Regions from separate parts of the Streptomyces sp. NPDC047000 genome, predicted to be linked through region 1. Evidence: riboswitches for the same ligand, from Rfam matches in the RefSeq annotation. Region 1 holds a riboswitch; each other region holds the start of a gene.

Region 1 (4,719 bases):
CGCGGGACTGACAACTCGGACCGGCACCTGTCCGGCCGGGGGCGCGTCCGGGCGCCCGGACCTGCGCGTCAGCGGACCGGAACCACTGAGCCGGGGGTTCCGCACCGCCCGGGCGGGACAGCCGCGTTGCCCTCGCACCGTACCCGCCGAAGGGCCTGCACCGTACCGCCGTGCGGCCTGCACCGTACCGCCGCGGACCCCGGACCGTACCGCCCGGGGCCTCGCGCCGCCTCCGCGCCGCCTCCGCGGCACGGCCGTCCCGCCGCCGTCGCGCCTCCGCGGCGGGCCCGCAGCGTCCGCCGTCCCGGGACCGCGTCCCACCCGCGCACCCGGCCCCGCGACCACCTCCCCCCGCACCTCCGCGGGCGCGGTGGCCGGTCTCGCTCTCGGCGTACGGCCTCCGGGAACTTCGCCGCGGCACCGCACGCTTGCATACAGTGGCAGGACCGGCGGGATCCTGTGGTTCCGGCCACAGCCGCCGCCACAGCTCCGCGAGCGAAGGGACGTACATGCCCATGGGTCACACGGCCACAGCTGAGGCAGGCTCCGGGGGCCTGACAGCGACCGAGCACCGCCTGGCCAACGGTCTGCGGGTGGTGCTCTCCGAGGACCACCTGACCCCCGTGGCGGCGGTGTGCCTCTGGTACGACGTCGGCTCGCGCCACGAGGTCAAGGGCCGCACCGGTCTGGCTCACCTCTTCGAGCACCTGATGTTCCAGGGCTCCGCCCAGGTGAAGGGCAACGGCCACTTCGAACTGGTGCAGGGCGCGGGCGGTTCGCTCAACGGCACCACCAGCTTCGAGCGCACCAACTACTTCGAGACGATGCCCGCCCACCAGCTGGAGCTCGCGCTCTGGCTGGAGGCCGACCGCATGGGCTCCCTGCTCGCCGCCCTGGACGACGAGTCGATGGAGAACCAGCGCGACGTCGTGAAGAACGAGCGCCGCCAGCGCTACGACAACGTGCCCTACGGCACCGCCTTCGAGAAGCTCACCGCCCTCGCCTACCCGGACGGCCACCCCTACCACCACACCCCCATCGGCTCGATGGCGGACCTGGACGCGGCCACGCTGGAGGACGCGCGCGCGTTCTTCCGCACGTACTACGCGCCGGGCAACGCCGTCCTGTCGGTGGTCGGCGACATCGACCCGGCCGAGACGCTGGCCTGGGTCGAGAAGTACTTCGGGTCCATCGCGTCGCACGACGGCAAGCCCGCGCCGCGTGACGGCTCGCTGCCGGACGTCATGGGCGGCCAGCAGCGCGAGGTCGTCGTGGAGGAGGTGCCGGCCCGCGCGCTGATGGCCGCCTACCGGCTGCCGGAGGACGGCACGCGCGCCTGCGACGCCGCCGACCTGGCGCTCACCGTCCTCGGCGGCGGCGAGTCCTCCCGCCTCTACAACCGGCTGGTACGGCGCGACCGTACCGCCGTGGCCGCCGGGTTCGGTCTGCTGCGGCTGGCCGGGGCGCCCTCCCTGGGCTGGCTGGACGTGAAGACGTCCGGCGACGTCGAGGTCCCGGTGATCGAGGCCGCCATCGACGAGGAGCTCGCCCGGTTCGCCGAGGAGGGCCCCACCCCCGAGGAGATGGAGCGCGCCCAGGCCCAGCTGGAGCGGGAGTGGCTGGACCGGCTCGGCACGGTCGCGGGCCGCGCCGACGAACTGTGCCGCTACGCGGTGCTGTTCGGCGACCCGCAGCTCGCCCTCACCGCCGTCGGGCGCGTCCTCGAGGTCACCGCCGAGGAGGTCCAGGAGATCGCCAAGGCCCGCCTGCGCCCCGACAACCGCGCGGTCCTCGTCTACGAGCCCGTCGCCGGCGCCGAGGAGGAGTCCGCAGAGGAAGCCGAACGCACCGAGGACCCCGAGTCCGCGGCGACCGTGGAAGCCACCGACGACAACGAGGAGGCGGCCAAGTGACCGAGCTCGCCACGATGGAGTTCCACCCCCGGCCCCAGGCGGGCACGGCCAGGCCGTGGGCCTTCCCCGCGCCGGAGCGCGGCACGCTGGACAACGGCCTGACGGTGCTGCGCTGCCACCGCCCCGGCCAGCAGGTCGTCGCCGTCGAGGTGCTGCTCGACGCGCCGCTCGACGCCGAGCCGGCCGGCCTCGACGGTGTCGCCACGATCATGGCGCGCGCCTTCTCGGAGGGCACCGACACGCTCTCCGCCGAGGAGTTCGCCGCCGAACTGGAGCGCTGCGGCGCCACGCTCGACGCGCACGCCGACCACCCCGGCGTCCGGCTGAGCCTGGAGGTCCCGGTCTCCCGGCTCCCCAAGGCGCTCGGACTGCTCGCCGACGCGCTGAGGGCGCCCGCGTTCGCCGACAGCGAGGTCGAGCGCCTGGTGCGCAACCGTCTCGACGAGATCCCCCACGAGCTGGCCAACCCGGCGCGCCGGGCCGCCAAGGAGCTGTCCCGGCAGCTCTTCCCGGAGACCGCCCGCATGTCGCGCCCGCGCCAGGGCACCGAGGAGACCGTCGAGAAGATCGACGCCGCGGCCGTACGCCGGTTCTACGAGCGGTACGTGCGCCCCGCGACGGCCACCGCCGTGATCGTCGGCGACCTCACCGGCGTCGACCTGGACGAGCTGCTCGCGGACACCCTGGGCGGCTGGAGCGGTGCCCCGGCCCGGCCCCGTCCGGTGCCCGCGGTGACGTCCGACGACACCGGCCGCGTCGTCATCGTGGACCGGCCCGGTGCCGTCCAGACGCAGCTGCTCATCGGCCGCACCGGTCCCGACCGGCACGACCGGACGTGGGCGGCCCAGGTGCTCGGCACGTACTGCCTCGGCGGCACCCTGACCTCGCGCCTGGACCGTGTGCTGCGCGAGGAGAAGGGCTACACCTACGGTGTGCGGGCGTTCGGGCAGGTCCTGCGGTCCGCGCCGGACGGCACCGGCGCCGCGATGCTCGCCATCAGCGGTTCCGTCGACACGCCGAACACCGGTCCCGCACTGCAGGACCTGTGGACGGTGCTGCGCACGCTCGCCGCGGAGGGGCTGACCGACGCCGAACGGGACGTCGCCGTGCAGAACCTCGTCGGCGTGGCGCCGCTGAAGTACGAGACCGCCGCCGCCGTGGCGAGCACGCTGGCCGACCAGGTCGAGCAGTACCTGTCCGACGACTTCCAGGCGACGCTCTACCGGCAGCTCGCCGCGACCGGCACCGTGGAGGCCACCGCGGCGGTCGTGAGCGCCTTCCCGGTGGACCGTCTGGTGACGGTCCTCGTCGGCGACGCGGCACAGATCAGGGAGCCCGTCGAGGCCCTCGGTATCGGCGACGTCACGGTCGTCACGGCGGAGTAGCACCGCGCGCGGGTGAGCCCTGACGGCCGGACGGCCCGGCCGTCAGGGCTCCTGTCCGCCCACCGGCCGTCAGCAGGGGTGGGCGTATGCCCGATTTACGGGAGAGGCAACCTGTATGCCCTGTGGCGTGCGCTACAAAAGATGTGATCCGTTTGAGGACCGAAAGCCGCCCCGTCTAGCGTCGTCCCGGCCTGTCCGTCACGCAGCACGCCGCATCCGCGGCAGCGGACAGCCATCGCCGAGTCCCCGTACGGCGCGAGCCGGGGGAGCCGGGGACCCACAGTCCCCCGGGGTGAATCGGACGCCCGCGCGTACAGCGAGGGGGTCCGTAGGAGACCTTCCTGCTCCGAACCCGTCAGCTAACCCGGTAGGCGAGAGGGAAGGAAAGGACCAGCCCCTTCATGGCGTCGTGCGCCCCCGGGAAGCACCGCCGGCCCAGCCGGATGAAGCGTTCCACCACCCAGGCCGCGGGTGTCGCGGCCCTCGCCACCAGCGGCGTGGTGGGCACCCTCGCGGCCCCCGCACTCGCGGCCGGCGACCCCGCGCAGAACGCGCTCGAGACGAGCGGGCTCATCCCCGTCGTCGCCCTCGGTGACACGGTCGCCGACACGATCGACGCCCAGGCCACCGCCCAGCAGGCGGCAGCCGCGCGCAAGGAGGCCGAGCAGGCCGCCCGCAAGCGCGCGGCCGAGCTGGCGGAGAAGGCCCGTGAGGCCAAGGAGCGCGCCGCCCGCGACGCGGAGCGCAAGCGCCTCAACACCTTCGTCGCGCCGATCTCCCACTCGTACGTCTCCACCGGCTACCAGGCCAGCAGCGCCCTGTGGTCCTCCGGCGCGCACACCGGCATCGACTTCCACGCCGCCAGCGGCACGAGCGTCCACGCGGTGGGCTACGGCACCGTCGTCGAGACCGGCTGGGGAGGTTCGTACGGCAATCAGATCGTCATCAGGATGAACGACGGCACCTTCACGCAGTACGGCCACCTGTCGTCCATCGCGGTGTCCGTGGGCCAGCAGGTCGTCACGGGCCAGCAGATCGGCCTGTCCGGCGCGACCGGCAACGTCACGGGACCGCACCTCCACTTCGAGGCCCGTACGACCGCGGAGTACGGCTCCGACATCGACCCCGTCGCGTACCTGCGTCAGCACGGTGTGAGCATCTGACACCCGTCGCCCGCCCCGCCGGCACGATGTGAACATCCGGCACCGGCAGCCGGCAGCCGCCGTCCCGCGCCCGGCGCGGAGTGCGGTACATCACGTCCCCGGGAAGCCCCGGCTCGTCCGAGCCGGGGCTTTCGGTTTTCCGGTGGCCCGCTGTCCAAAAAATATCCCCGGATTCCGGCCCGCCGTCGGAAATTCCGTCCCGTTGCCATAGAGTCACGGAACACACGTCAGCACAACTCGATCGTCGACGTTTCACGG
Region 2 (4,719 bases), on a different contig from region 1:
CGGCGGCGGCCGGATCGACCTCGGGGTGATGAGCCGCACCGACCAGGTGTGGACCTCGGACAACACCGACCCGCTCGACCGGCTGGAGATCCAGCACGGCTTCAGCCAGATCCACCCGGCGCGGGTGATGGCCGCCTGGGTCACCGACAGCCCGAACATCCAGCTCAACCACCGCGCCAGCAGCCTGCGTTTCCGGTTCGTGAGCGCCATGGCCGGCGTGCTGGGCGTCGGCGGTCACCTCAGCGACTGGAGCGAGGAGGAACTCGCCGAGGCGCGCGGCTGGGTGGAGCTCTACAAGGAGATCCGGCCCGTGGTGCAGCGCGGCGGGCAGTACCGGCTGCGTCCGCCGGAGGGCGGACTGAGCGCGGTGCAGTACTCGCTCGGCGACGAGACCGTCGTCCTCGCCTGCCTCCAGGCCCAGCGCTACGGCGAACGTGTCCCCGCGCTGCGGCTGCGCGGGCTCGACCCGGCGGCGTCGTACGAATGCCGCGAAACGGGTGAAGTGCACCCGGGTGCGGTGCTGCTGCACCACGGGCTGCGCACCGGGTTGCAGGGTGACCTGGACGCGACGGTCGTGCGGTTGCGGAGAATCTGAGGCTTCTGTCCGCTTCGTTGCCGCTATGCGGCTTTGGTTGTCCTTCATTGCCGTTCATTGCTCTTCATCGCCCTTCATTCCAACTCGGCCTGGAATGGGGGGCGATGGTGCGGGGCGGGTGAGCAGGCTCATATCCGTGACCGTGAGTCGTCCGTCATGCTCACGTAATCCATGAGGTTTTCCTTGGGAATTGCCGCGGGAATTCCGGGCGGAATGCACGGAGGGTGACCGGGAATTCGGTAAAAGGATCAAGTGAATCGCGCGGCGGCATATCCGTCGACTTGTTACTTCGCGTCCTGGTCGCTTACGTTCACGACCCATCCGGACGGACCGCCGAATCCTGCCGCCGACCGGAATCCGCACACCACCCACCCGACGCACGGCAGGAGCGGGGGACCCACAGGTACCACTGCCTGGTCCGGTCTCCGGAACAGGCTCGGGGTGAAGTCGTGACGTCCCGTCACGGCCGGGCAGCTCCAGCCCGAACCCGACAGCTCACCTCGCAGGCGCCGGAGAGGAATCCGTCATGCCCGCGAAGGGTAAGCACCGCCGTCCCAGGGCCCAGCGCCTCACCCGTTCCATAGCCGCCGCCGGAACCGGCGGTGCCGCGCTGGCCCTGCCGCTCATCGGCGCACCGGGCGCTCACGCGGCGACCGCGCAGCCGGCCGCGGAGACGGTCTCCCGGCCCGTCTCCGTGAAGACCGTTCAGGCCGCGCCGGTCACCGTGCACCGCGCGGGAACGGTGACCGCCGCGACGGGCGCGCGGGTGACGACGTACACCGTCCGCACCGGCGACTGCCTCGCGAAGATCGCCGCCGAGCATCAGGTGCGGGGCGGCTGGCACGACCTCTACCAGGCCAACCGCGCGGCGGTGGGCGGCGATCCGTCGCTGATCCACCCTGGTCTGAAGCTCACGCTCGGCGGGCAGGCGGCGGCGGGCACCGCCGGGTCGCGGACCGCGCCTGCGCGCCCGTCCTCCCCGTCCTCCTCGTCGGCGGCGTCCTCGTCCGCCGGGACGGCGTCCGCCGCGAAGGCCGCGGCCCCCGCCGCCGCCGGCTTCACGCTGCCGGTCTCCGGCGCCGGCGTCGGCACGTCGTACCACGTCGCGGGCAGCATGTGGTCCAGCGGCTACCACACCGGGGTCGACTTCGTGGTCGGGACCGGCACCCCCCTGAAGGCCGTGGGCGCGGGCACCGTCGTCTCCGCGGGCTGGGGCGGCGCGTACGGCAACCAGGTCGTCCTCCGGCTCGCCGACGGCTACTACGCGCAGTACGCCCATCTGTCCAGCCTCTCCGTCTCGGCCGGGCAGTCCGTGACGGCGGGTCAGCAGGTCGGCCTCTCCGGTGCGACCGGCAATGTGACGGGCCCGCACCTGCACTTCGAGATCCGCACCACCCCGGACTACGGCTCGGACGTGGACCCGGTGAGCTATCTGCGCTCGCACGGCGTCGCCGTCGGCTGACCGCCGAGCCGACCGCGCCCGGTCCGCCGGGTACGCGGCGCCGTACCCCCTGCCCCCGTCCCCCCGTACCGCCTGAGGCCGGACCACGATCCCCGGGTCCGGCCTCCGGCCTGCCCGCGCACCCGAGCGCCGGTGCGAGCCCCCGGACCGCGGGCGACCGAGCCGTCAACGCCCCCGGCCGGACGTGTATTCCAGAATTGGACAACGCTTTACGAGTGTCCTTTGTCACCGCTAGTCAAGCCTTGCCTACGGTCGCGTAGGTCACATCACCCGGTGAATCATGGCCCCTTGTGGCAGACGATTCGAAGAGTGACAGCAGATCAGTGATCGGGTCGTACGTGGCGGTGGGGGACAGCTTCACCGAGGGAGTGGGCGACCCCGGCCCCGACGGACAGTTCGTCGGATGGGCCGACCGGTTCGCCGTACTCCTCGCCGACCGGCGGCCCGAGGGCGACTTCGACTACACCAACCTCGCCGTACGCGGCAAGCTGCTCGACCAGGTCGTGGCGGACCAGCTCCCGCGGGCCGTGGAGCTCGCGCCGGACCTCGTCTCCTTCTGTGCGGGCGGCAACGACATCATCCGGCCGGGCACCGACCCGGACGACGTGGCCGAGCGCTTCGAGGCGGCGGTCGGCCGGCTCGCCGAGGTGGCCGGCACGGTCCTGGTGACCACCGGCTTCGACACCCGCGGCATCCCGGTGCTCAAGCGGCTGCGGGGCAAGATAGCGACGTACAACGGACACGTCAGGGCGATCGCCGACCGGTACGGCTTCCCCGTGCTCGACCTGTGGTCCCTGCGGGCCATCCAGGACCGCCGGGCCTGGGACGGCGACCGGCTGCACCTGTCCGCCGAGGGCCACACCCGGGTGGCCCTGCGCGCCGGACAGCTCCTCGGCTACGACGTCCCCGCCGACCCGGAGCAGCCCTGGCCCCCGCTGCCGCCGCGCGGCACGCTGGAGATCCGGCGCGACAACGTGAACTGGGCGCGCGAGTACCTGGTGCCCTGGATCGGCCGCCGGCTGCGCGGTGAGTCCTCCGGCGACCATGTGACGGCGAAGGGCGCGCTGTCGCCGGACGACATCAAGATGCGGATCCGCGCGGTGGCGTAGGCCCCTGCCGCGCCCGGCCGCCGGGCGGTCCACGCCCGGCGGCCGGGTCCGCCCCTGGGCGGCCGGGCCGCCTCGCGCAGGTGCCGGGCATGATCCGGCGGACAGGCCGCAGGGCACGGCCGTGGGCGCCCAGGGAAGTCCAAGAATTCTCCAAGGTTGGGCATCCGCGCAGGTCCGGGGCCTGCGGCCGGGGTCCCGTACGTCGTGCGCCGCCCGGCGCGGCCCAGGAGAGTCCCGGCGCCGCCGGGCGGTCCGACCATAATGGAAAACCTGACTGACGCCACCAGGAGGCACTGTGACCGGTTTGGGTTCCCTGAGCTCCGGGCTCCGTTCGCTGCAGCCCGCGGCTTTCGGCGCGGACCCGAGCGGTGACCGCATGGCGCGGATCCGCAGATCGCCCCACTTCAAGGACGGCGTCTTCCAGAACCCCGAGGGCACCACCCGGATCCGGCCCTCGGGCTCGACGCTGGACTTCGCCAAGATCTACTTCGACCGGGAGCTGCGGCCGCGCCGGGCACCCCGGGGCACGGTCCCGGTGCACCCCACCACCCTGGCCGACCTGGCCAAGCCGCCCGCCACGGGGCTCAGGCTCACCTGGATGGGCCACTCCAGCGTGCTTGCCGAGATCGACGGGCGCCGGGTGCTGTTCGACCCGGTCTGGGGCCAGCGCTGCTCGCCGTTCTCCTTCGCGGGGCCCAAGCGGCTGCACCCGGTGCCGCTCCCGCTGGCCGCGCTCGGACCGGTCGACGTCGTCGTCATCTCGCACGACCACTACGACCACCTGGACATGCCCACGATCAAGGCGCTGGCCGGCACGGACACCGTGTTCGCCGTGCCGCTGGGCGTGGGCGAGCACCTGGAACACTGGGGCGTGTCGGCCGGCCGGCTGCGCGAGCTGGACTGGCACGAGGCGACCGAGGTCGGCGGCATCACCCTGACCGCCACCCCGGCCCGGCACTTCTGCGGCCGGGGCCTGCGCAACACCCAGCACACCCTGTGGGCCTCCTGGGCCGTGGCGGGCGAGGAGCACCGGATCTACCACAGCGGGGACACCGGCTACTTCAAGGGCTTCCAGGACATCGGCGCCGCCCACGGCCCGTTCGACGCCACGATGATCCAGATCGGGGCCTACAGCGAGTTCTGGCCCGACATCCACATGACCCCCGAGGAGGGCATGCGCGCCCACCTCGACCTCCAGGACGGCGAGCCGTCCGGCGTGATGCTGCCGATCCACTGGGCCACCTTCAACCTGGCCCCGCACCCCTGGGCCGAGCCGGGCGAGGGAACCGTCAGCGCCGCGGCGGCGGTCGGCGCGCGCGCCGCCCTGCCGCGGCCCGGCGAGCCGTTCGAGCCGACCGGCGACTCCGTCCCCGCCGAACCCTGGTGGCGCGGGATCTCCGCCGCCCCGGCGGGCGGCTGGCCCGCGCTCCAGGCGCTGCCGCACGCGGTGGCCGAGATCGAGGGCGAGTCGGAGGTCCGTCACGCCGCCCGTCGGACGGCGGCCGACACACCGGCCGACACATCGGCCGACACGCCGGGTGACATGCCCGAGG
Region 3 (4,719 bases), on a different contig from region 1:
CGGCCGACGGCACCACATGGGACAAGGTCGCCGAGTGCGAGAGCGACGGCGCCTGGAGTGCCGACATCGGCAACGGGCGTTACGGCGGCCTCCAGATCACGCAGGCCGACTGGGAGAAGTACGGCGGTCTCGACTACGCCGCGCGCCCCGACCAGGCCAGCCGCCAGCAGCAGATAGCCGTCGCCGAGAAGATCCTGGCGGACCAGGGTCCCGGCGCGTGGGCCTCCTGTGCCGCGCTGTCCGGGCTGACCAAGGACTCGGGCAGTGCGGCGGTCGACACGGGTGTCGCGGGAGACGGCTCGTCGTCGAGCGGCTCCACGTCGGACGACTCCCAGTCCGGTGGGTCCGGTTCCACCGGTTCATCGGATTCCTCCGATTCGTCGGACTCGTCCGGGTCTTCCGACTCTTCCGGTTCGTCGGACTCCTCCGACGTCCCGGTCAGTTCCGGTCTGGCGGACACCTCCACCGGCAACTCGTCCACCTCGGACACCGGGTCGTCCACGTCCTCCGACGCGAAGGACGGCAACGGCAAGTCGGGCACGTCCGATTCGTCCGGCTCCTCCGGTGCGACGGGTTCCACGGGCTCCGGCTCCACCGGCTCGCAGTCCCCGACCGCTTCCCCCACGGAGTCGCCCGCCGGTGAGTCGGCCGACGACTCCTGGCAGACCGGCGGCACTTCGACGCTGGTCGACACCGGTGCCCTCGGCTCAGGACGGCACCGCGGCGTCAGCGCCGACGACGGCAGCGAGGGCGGCCTCTCCAGCGACTCCACCGGCGGCCGGCACGCCTCGGCGGCCGACGACACGTACACCGTCCGCACCGGGGACAGTCTCGTCTCCATCGCCGACGCCCTGGACCTCGACGGAGGCTGGCGCCACCTCTACGCCATGAACAAGAAGACCGTCGGGTCCGATCCGGACAGCATCACGGCTGGTCAGACTCTGGAGATCGGGTCCTAAACGGTCGAAAACGAGCGGTAGTTGATGCACCGTTTCGTTGGCTAATGTCCGCTTTGGTGAAAGTGTGGGATGAGTCTCAGAAGCCCTGATCGTCTTTGATATTCCGCCGGTTCCGTGTCTACGGTCGATGCCGCCCGGCACCCCGGGCCCCGGCCGTCGCCAACGCCGAGTCCTGCCAGTGGCGGTCCGGGAACAGTCGTCGCGTCAAGCGCCGTAGGCAGGAGCGGGGGACCCAAGGTAAGTGCCGGGCCCGGCGGTAACGCGCCGGATCCGGCTTGGGGTGAAGTCGTGCCTTCCCAGGGAGGTGTGACCGGGCAACTCAACCGGCCCGAACCCGACAGCTCACCTCGCAGGCGTCGGTGAGGGGATACTCCATGCTGTTTTCCGGCAAGGGCAAGCACCGTCGTCCGTCCAAGGCCACCCGTGCCGTCGCCGTCGTCGGTGTCACCGGCGTCGCGATAGCCACCCCGCTGCTGGCCACCTCCGCCGCCTCCGCCGCCACCGCCTCCCAGTGGGACACCGTCGCCCGGTGCGAGTCGGGCGGCAACTGGGCCATCAACACGGGCAACGGCTACTACGGCGGCCTGCAGTTCTCCGCCTCCACCTGGGCCGCGTACGGCGGCACGGCGTACGCCTCCACCGCCGACAAGGCGTCCAAGGCCCAGCAGATCGCCATCGCCGAGAAGGTCCTCGCCTCGCAGGGCAAGGGTGCCTGGCCGGTCTGCGGCAGGGGCCTGTCCGGCGCCTCCTACAACGGCGGCACGGCGTCGTCCTCCGGGTCGTCGAGCTCCTCCGGTTCGTCGGGCTCCTCCGGCTCCACGGCCACCAAGCGCGCGGCGGAGAAGCCGGCCGCCTCCCGGTCCGCCCAGCGTCCGGCCGCCGGGAAGTCCGGCGGGAACAGGACCGTCACCACCCCGACCGGCACGAAGGTCAAGAAGGGCGACGGCGAGTACAAGGTCGTCAAGGGCGACACGCTCAGCTCCATCGCCCAGGAACACCACGTCAAGGGCGGCTGGCAGAAGGTGTTCAAGCTCAACAAGGGCATCGTCCAGCAGGCCGACCTCATCTACCCCGGCCAGCAGCTGCACCTGAAGTGACAGCCCGGGGCCGCCTGGACCACAGGCCCCTCACAGTCGCGGCCTCCATCATGGCGGAGGCCGCGGCCCCCGCGGCGGAGGCCCGGTGAGGGTCTCCGTCCCCCGACTCCCCGCTCCGGCGCGTGTTCCCCCGTACGCGCCGGGGCGGGGTCCGGCGTTTTCCGGGCGCGTTTCCGGGCGCGTTTTTGGGCTGCTGTTCACCTCCACTTTGTTCCGCAGTGGAACAATTGGGTACCGTCTGACCCAGTCCATGGGTCGGTCGGTCGGCTGGCCGACTGCCCGGAGACCGTTAGGCTCTAGTCGCAAGGCTCCATCATGGCCGCCAAGGCCCACGTGCACCCCGCACCACATGCGTCACATTCCTAGAAGGAGATGCTCGTGCCGTCCATCGACGTCGTCGTAGCCCGGGAAATCCTGGACTCCCGAGGCAATCCCACGGTCGAGGTCGAGGTCGGCCTCGACGACGGCAGCACGGGTCGTGCCGCCGTCCCGTCCGGCGCCTCCACCGGTGCCTTCGAGGCCATCGAGCTTCGCGACGAAGACCCGAGCCGCTACCTGGGCAAGGGTGTCGAGAAGGCCGTCCTCGCCGTCATCGAGCAGATCGGCCCGGAGCTGGTCGGCTACGACGCCACCGAGCAGCGCCTGATCGACCAGGCGATGATGGACCTGGACGCCACCGACAACAAGGGCTCGCTCGGCGCCAACGCCATCCTCGGCGTCTCGCTCGCCGTCGCCCACGCCGCGTCCGAGGCCAGCGACCTCCCGCTCTTCCGCTACCTGGGCGGCCCCAACGCGCACCTGCTGCCGGTGCCGATGATGAACATCCTGAACGGCGGCTCGCACGCCGACTCCAACGTGGACATCCAGGAGTTCATGATCGCCCCGATCGGCGCGGAGTCCTTCTCCGAGGCCCTGCGCTGGGGTGCCGAGGTCTACCACACCCTCAAGAAGGTCCTGAAGAGCAAGGGCCTGGCCACCGGCCTCGGCGACGAGGGCGGCTTCGCCCCGAACCTGGGCTCCAACCGTGAGGCCCTCGACCTGATCCTCGAGGCCATCAAGGAAGCCGGTTACACCCCCGGCCAGCAGATCGGCCTCGCGCTCGACGTCGCCGCCTCCGAGTTCTACAAGGACGGCAAGTACCTCTTCGAGGGCAAGGAGCGCTCCGCCGCCGAGATGACGGAGTACTACGCCGAGCTCGTCGCGGCGTACCCGCTCGTCTCCATCGAGGACCCGCTGTTCGAGGACGACTGGGCCGGCTGGAAGGTCATCACCGACAAGCTCGGTGACAAGGTCCAGCTGGTCGGTGACGACCTGTTCGTCACCAACCCGGAGCGCCTGGCCCGCGGTATCGAGGAGGGCAGCGCCAACGCCCTGCTGGTGAAGGTGAACCAGATCGGTTCGCTCACCGAGACCCTCGACGCCGTCGAGATGGCCCAGCGCAACGGCTACAAGTGCATGATGTCCCACCGCTCCGGCGAGACCGAGGACGTCACGATCGCCGACCTGGCCGTCGCCACCAACTGCGGCCAGATCAAGACCGGTGCCCCGGCCCGCTCCGAGCGCGTCGCCAAGTACAACCAGCTGCTGCGCATCGAGGAGATCCTCGACGACGCCGCGGTGTACGCCGGCCGCAGCGCCTTCCCGCGCTTCAAGGGCTGACCCGGCCGAGGTCGAACCTCAGCCAGTCGCACGTACGTCCCCGTACGCGGTCCCGTACCGTGTCCGGGGACGTACGTGCGTGTGGCGTGTGCGCGGGTGCGTACGGCGGCGCGCGGGACGCTGTGACGGCGTCCGACGGAACGGGAGGCGGGGACCATGGCCGTGAAGAACCGGGACCGGTTCTCCACCGCGACCAGACTGCGGCTGCTGGGCGAGCAGACCGCCGCCCGGGTCTACCGCTCCCAGACCAAACGCCAGGCCCGCCGCTCCCGGCTCACCGGCCGCGCCGCCCTCCTCGCCCTCGTCGTGTGCACCCTCGTGGTCGCGCTCGCCTACCCCATAAGGCAGTACGTCTCCCAGCGTGCCGAGATCGCCGACCTCCAGCGGCAGAAGCGGGAGGCGGCGGCGCGCGTGGAGCAGCTGCGCGACCTCAAGGCGCGCTGGCAGGACGACGCGTACGCCGAACAGCAGATCCGCGAACGGCTGCACTACGTGATGCCGGGCGAGACCGGCTACGTCGTGATCGACCCGGGCGTGGCCCAGCAGTCCCACGCGCAGCAGGGGGCCGCCGACCGGTCCTGGTACGCGAGCATGTGGGACGGGGTGGACCGGGCGGACGCCGCCGGACGGTGACGCGCGGGCCTGCGACGGCCGCGATGACGGCGGCGACGGCGCGGACGCGGCCGTTCGTCGCGCCCGGCGGCTGCCGGTAGCGTTTCAGGGCGACCCGTAGCGCATCTCAGCGACCGACAGAAAGACACGCATGGACACGCCCCCGCCGCCCACCCCGCGCGCCGAACCCACCGACGCGGACGTCGAAGCCTTCAAGCAGCAGCTCGGGCGCCCCCCGCGCGGCCTGCGCGCCATCGCGCACCGGTGCCCGTGCGGGCAGCCGGACGTCGTCGAGACCGCGCCCCGGCTGCCCGACGGCACGCCGTTCCCGACCCTCTACTACCTCACCTGCCCGCGTGCCGCCTCCGCGATCGGCACGCTGGAGGCGGAGG
Region 4 (4,719 bases), on a different contig from region 1:
TCCCTCGACGGCTACCTGGACGACACCGGCCCCGAGCGTCTGCTCCTCTCCGGTCCGGCCGACTTCGACCGCGTCGACGCCGTACGGGCGTCCTGCGACGCCATCCTGATCGGCGCCGGCACCGTCCGCGCCGACAACCCGCGCCTGCTGGTCAACTCCGCCGAGCGCCGGGCCGCCCGGGTCGCCGCCGGACGGCCGGAGTACCCCCTCAAGGTGACCGTCAGCGCCACCGGCGACCTGGACCCGGCGGCCCGTTTCTGGCACACCGGCGGCGAGAAGGTGCTGTACACCACGGACGAGGGCGCCGACCGGGCCCGCGGACTGTCCCCCCTCGCCGATGTCGTCCCCCTCGGCCCCGCCCTCGACTGGCGGGCCCTGCTGACCCACCTCCACGACATGCGCGGCGTGCGCCGCCTGATGGTGGAGGGCGGCGGCACCGTCCACACCCAGCTGCTCCAGCAGGACCTCGCCGACGAACTCCAGCTGGTCCTCGCCCCGCTCCTCGTCGGCGACCCGCACGCCCCCCGCCTCTTCGGCCCCGGCGCCTACCAGGGCGGACGCCTGCGGCTGAGGGAGACGCGGGCCGTCGGCGACGTCGTCCTGATGCGCTACGAACCCACCGCGCCCGGCACCGGTCCGCTCGCCGGCGCCGCCGACCGGTACTGGCTGCGGCTGGCCTGCGAGCTGGCCGAGCGGTGCCCGCCGTCGGACACCGCGTTCAGCGTCGGCGCGGTGGTCGTCGCCGCCGACGGCACCGAGCTGGCCCGCGGCCACTCCCGGGAGGGCGGCGACCCGGTCGTGCACGCCGAGGAGGCGGCCCTCGCCAGGCTCGACCCCGCCGATCCGCGGCTGCCCGGCGCCACGGTCTACAGCAGCCTGGAACCCTGCGCCCGCCGCGCCTCCCGCCCCGCGCCCTGCGCCCGGCTGATCCTCGACGCGGGCGTACGGCGTGTCGTGACCGCCTGGCGGGAGCCGGACACCTTCGTCACCGCCGCCGACGGCACCGGGGTGCTGGCCGCGAACGGCGCCACCGTGGTCGTCGTACCCGAGTACGAGAGCGCGGCCAAGGCACCCAACGGGCACCTCCTGGACGACTGAGCGGCACGCACCGGCCCGGAAAACACCGAGGGCCGGAATCCATGGATTCCGGCCCTCGGCCTTCAGTAGCGGGGACAGGATTTGAACCTGCGACCTCTGGGTTATGAGCCCAGCGAGCTACCGAGCTGCTCCACCCCGCGTCGTTGAGACCAGTGTACGGCATCGGAGAGGGTGCCCGCTCATCCGCTCGGCGCAGCCCCGCTCGCCGCCCGCCGCCGGGCCCGGACACTGGAGGTACGCCGGCGACGGACGGCGAGGGAGGGCAGGGAGTCGAGTGGAGCGGCCTCGGGCGGTGGAACAGCGACCTGACCGCCGTAACTCGGTCGCCAGGACCGCCCTGCGGGTGCTGCCCGCGCTGCTGCTGGCCGCCGGCATCCTCCTTGACTACCTCACCCCGCGGGAGTTCTCCGCCACCCCGCTGCTCACGGCCGCGCCGTTGGCCGCCGCGCCCCTGTACACCCGGCGCGGCACCCTCCTCACCGGGCTCGCGGCCGTCCTCGCCGCGCTGGCCGTGCTGGTCGGACACGCCGAGCGGCACATCGTGGTGGCCGTCGGCGCGGTCACCGAACTGGTCACCGTCACCACGGTCGCGGCGCTGGCCGTCTTCATCAACGCCATCGTGACGCGCGGCCACGCGCAGCTGGCCTCCGCCCGGGAGATCGCCGAGGCCGCCCAGCTCGCCGTCCTGCCGGAGCCGGAGGAGCGGATCGGCGGCCTGGACGTCGCGGCGCGCTACGAGGCGGCGCAGGCCGGGGCGTCCATCGGGGGCGATCTGTACGCCGTGCAGGACAGCGCGTACGGCGTCCGGCTGATCGTCGGGGATGTGCGGGGCAAGGGGATGGGCGCGGTGGCCGTGGTGGCCGTCCTCATCGGGGCCTTCCGGGAGGCCGCCGAACAGGAGGCGACACTCGACGCGGTCGCCCGGCGCCTCGAGCGGGCGCTGGCGCGCGAGGGCACCCGGCGCGACACCGTCGACACGTTCGAGGAGTTCACCACCGCCGTACTCGCCGAGATCCCGGGGGACGGGACGCTGGTCCGCGTCGTCAACCGCGGCCACCCGCCCCCGCTGCTGCTCCTCGCCGACGGCACCGTGCGCGCGCTGCACGAGGGCACGGCGGCGCTGCCGCTCGGCCTGGGCGAGCTGAGCGCGCTGCCCGACCACGTCCAGGAGGCGTGCCTCCCCCCGGGAGCCACGCTGCTGCTCCACACCGACGGGCTGTCCGAGGCGCGCGACGCGCACGGCGTGTTCTACGACCCCGAGGCGCGCCTCCACGGCCGTACCTTCCCGGGCCCGCAGGCACTCCTGACCGCTCTCGCGGCGGACGTACGCCGGCACGCCGCCGCCGTGGGCGGTCTGACGGACGACATGGCACTGCTCGCGGTACGGCGGCCGTGACGCTTCCCGCCGGTGCCGCGCCGGTGCCGCCTCCCCGCTGCCGCACCGTTATCACCTTGGGTGAGCGGACGATGCCGTTCCGCGTAACATCTGAGACACCGTCACCCATGAGGTGATTTCCGGGACGAGGTCAACTCGCCCGAATTTCGCCGGTCATGGCAGGTAAGTCCGGCAAAAAAGGGCTTGCTGATCAGGGGGAACGGCTTGGAATCTGCCCTCCGCGTCTATTAACGTTCGATAACGCAGCACGGTAGTCCCAGCCGTCACAAGAGACGGCTCCGTGCGCACACGCCGAGTCCCGCAAGGGAGCCGGGGAACCACCTCCCTGGGGTGAATCACGCGAATGACGCCGTGGAAGCACGGCGGTTATACGCGCGTAGGAGACCTTCCTGCTCCGAACCCGTCAGCTAACCCGGTAGGCGAGAAGGAAGGAAGGAGCGCGCCCACGTGGCGTCTGACCGGCCTCTCACGGAATCCCCGTTCATCCCGGGCCAGCGCGGGGGTACCGACACCTTCGCCTATGGCGAGTACCGCCCCGACGAGGGTCCCTGGCAGGAGTGGAACCCCACCGAGGAGTCCCTCGCCCCGCTCCGAGGCCGGCACCGGGTCGCCAAGCAGCGCGGCGGCGGGCTCGCCCGCAGCTCCACGGTCCTGGGCGTCGGTGTCATAGCCGCCGTCGGCGCGGGCGGCATGGCCAGCGCCAACACCGGCAAGCCCCCGGTCTCCATCTCCCTGCCCGACCTGCCCTCCGTGGGCTCCCTGCTCGGAGACGACTCCGGCACGGGCGGCGACTCGGCCAAGGCGTCCCAGGCCTCGCTCAGCACCATGACGACGGTGGCCGGCAGCAAGCGCTCCGACGCGGGCGAGGCGCTGCGCAACCGGATCATGGCCCAGGCCGAGCAGCAGCAGACCCAGGTCGCGGACAAGGCCCTGACGGCCGTCGAGACCGCCCAGGCCAAGCGCATCGCCGCCGCCGCTGCCGCTGCGGAGAAGGCCGCCGCCGCCAAGGCCGTGGCGGCCAAGGCGAAGGCGGAGGAGACCGCCGCGAAGAAGGCCGAGGCCGAGCGCCTGGCCGCGCTGGCCAAGCAGTACACGCTGCCGACCTCGTCGTACACGATCACCGGCACCTTCGGCCAGGCCGGTTCGATGTGGTCGTCCGGTTACCACACCGGTCTCGACTTCGCCGCGCCCACCGGCACGCTGATCAAGGCGATCCACAGCGGCACCGTCACCCAGGCGGGCTGGGCCGGGTCGTACGGCTACCGCACCGTCCTCACCCTCGACGACGGCACCGAGCTGTGGTTCTGCCACCAGTCGTCGATCAGCGTCTCCGTCGGCCAGAAGGTCGGCACGGGCGACGTGATCGGCCGCGTCGGCGCGACCGGCAACGTCACCGGCCCCCACCTCCATCTGGAGGTCCACCCCGGCGGGCAGGCCACCGGCATCGACCCGATGACGTGGCTGCGCGGCAAGGGCCTCAACCCCTGACCCACCGGCCCCGACCGGCCACCCTCCCCCCGGCTCACCACGGCTCCGTGCGGCCCACCGCGGCCTCTTCCGGCGCCCCCTTGGTCCCCGGCGGTCCTGACGACTTCCCCCCGACGTCAGGGCTGCCGGTTTCCGGTTTCCGGTCCCCCGGCGTGAGGACCCCTTGCGTGAGGCCACCCGGACACGCCCCCCCCGTGAGGCTCAGGTCAGATAGGGATTGCGGACGGCGTACGGCGGGAGAGGCGGCGGAGCCCAGGGGACGGGCCGGGGAACGGGTGCCCTCCCGTACTCGTACTCGGGCCAGACGCGCCCTGCCGCGTGCTGGAGCGCGGGCCGGGCGATGTGCCGGCGGACCCACAGTTCCCGCAGGAGCTCCGCCTCGCGGACGACGAAGTCGGGCCCCGCCTGTCCGCCGCGACCGCGGTGGCGCAGGAGGGCCAGCGAGGTCGCGCAGGCCTCGTACTCGGCGACGGCCCGGGCGGCGGCCCTGCCGCAGTGGTGGCGGGCGTACTCGCGGGCGATGCCCCGGGCCCGCAGGGAACCGAGCACGAACGGCTCGGCGGGCGTCAGCCAGCCCGCGACGGCGTAGGCGGGCAGCTCCTCCCGTACGGTCCTCAGCTCGCGCTGCCTGGTCCACACGGCGAGCCAGGTCAGCAGCCCGAACGCGGGCACCATGAACGCGGCGTACACGGCGAAGAAGCCGTACTGGCCGAGGGCGGACGAGCCGTTCCAGACGG

The links. A riboswitch is a leader RNA that binds a small molecule or an ion and turns the genes downstream of it on or off. The one in region 1 is predicted to bind cyclic di-AMP.
Positions count from the first base shown of each region.
Region 2: another riboswitch for cyclic di-AMP. It lies ahead of ABZ862_RS03140 (LysM peptidoglycan-binding domain-containing M23 family metallopeptidase); the one in region 1 lies ahead of ABZ862_RS22425 (M23 family metallopeptidase).
Region 3: another riboswitch for cyclic di-AMP. It lies ahead of ABZ862_RS20635 (transglycosylase family protein); the one in region 1 lies ahead of ABZ862_RS22425 (M23 family metallopeptidase).
Region 4: another riboswitch for cyclic di-AMP. It lies ahead of ABZ862_RS34080 (M23 family metallopeptidase); the one in region 1 lies ahead of ABZ862_RS22425 (M23 family metallopeptidase).

Region 1 is NZ_JBEYWE010000014.1:87,832-92,550, reverse strand. It holds gene ABZ862_RS22435 (pitrilysin family protein) at 510-1,913, shown strand; gene ABZ862_RS22430 (pitrilysin family protein) at 1,910-3,298, shown strand; cyclic di-AMP (ydaO/yuaA leader) riboswitch at 3,525-3,687, shown strand; gene ABZ862_RS22425 (M23 family metallopeptidase) at 3,700-4,461, shown strand.
Region 2 is NZ_JBEYWE010000001.1:773,542-778,260, forward strand. It holds gene ABZ862_RS03135 (alpha-galactosidase) at 1-595, shown strand, start outside; cyclic di-AMP (ydaO/yuaA leader) riboswitch at 955-1,117, shown strand; gene ABZ862_RS03140 (LysM peptidoglycan-binding domain-containing M23 family metallopeptidase) at 1,122-2,057, shown strand; gene ABZ862_RS03145 (SGNH/GDSL hydrolase family protein) at 2,381-3,166, shown strand; gene ABZ862_RS03150 (MBL fold metallo-hydrolase) at 3,462-4,719, shown strand, end outside.
Region 3 is NZ_JBEYWE010000012.1:147,118-151,836, forward strand. It holds gene ABZ862_RS20630 (transglycosylase family protein) at 1-959, shown strand, start outside; cyclic di-AMP (ydaO/yuaA leader) riboswitch at 1,159-1,330, shown strand; gene ABZ862_RS20635 (transglycosylase family protein) at 1,334-2,056, shown strand; gene eno (phosphopyruvate hydratase) at 2,435-3,715, shown strand; gene ABZ862_RS20645 (septum formation initiator family protein) at 3,872-4,348, shown strand; gene ABZ862_RS20650 (DUF501 domain-containing protein) at 4,479-4,719, shown strand, end outside.
Region 4 is NZ_JBEYWE010000034.1:60,092-64,810, forward strand. It holds gene ABZ862_RS34065 (dihydrofolate reductase family protein) at 1-1,098, shown strand, start outside; tRNA gene ABZ862_RS34070 (tRNA-Met) at 1,165-1,238, opposite strand; gene ABZ862_RS34075 (PP2C family protein-serine/threonine phosphatase) at 1,391-2,494, shown strand; cyclic di-AMP (ydaO/yuaA leader) riboswitch at 2,774-2,931, shown strand; gene ABZ862_RS34080 (M23 family metallopeptidase) at 2,942-3,982, shown strand; gene ABZ862_RS34085 (PrsW family intramembrane metalloprotease) at 4,184-4,719, opposite strand, start outside.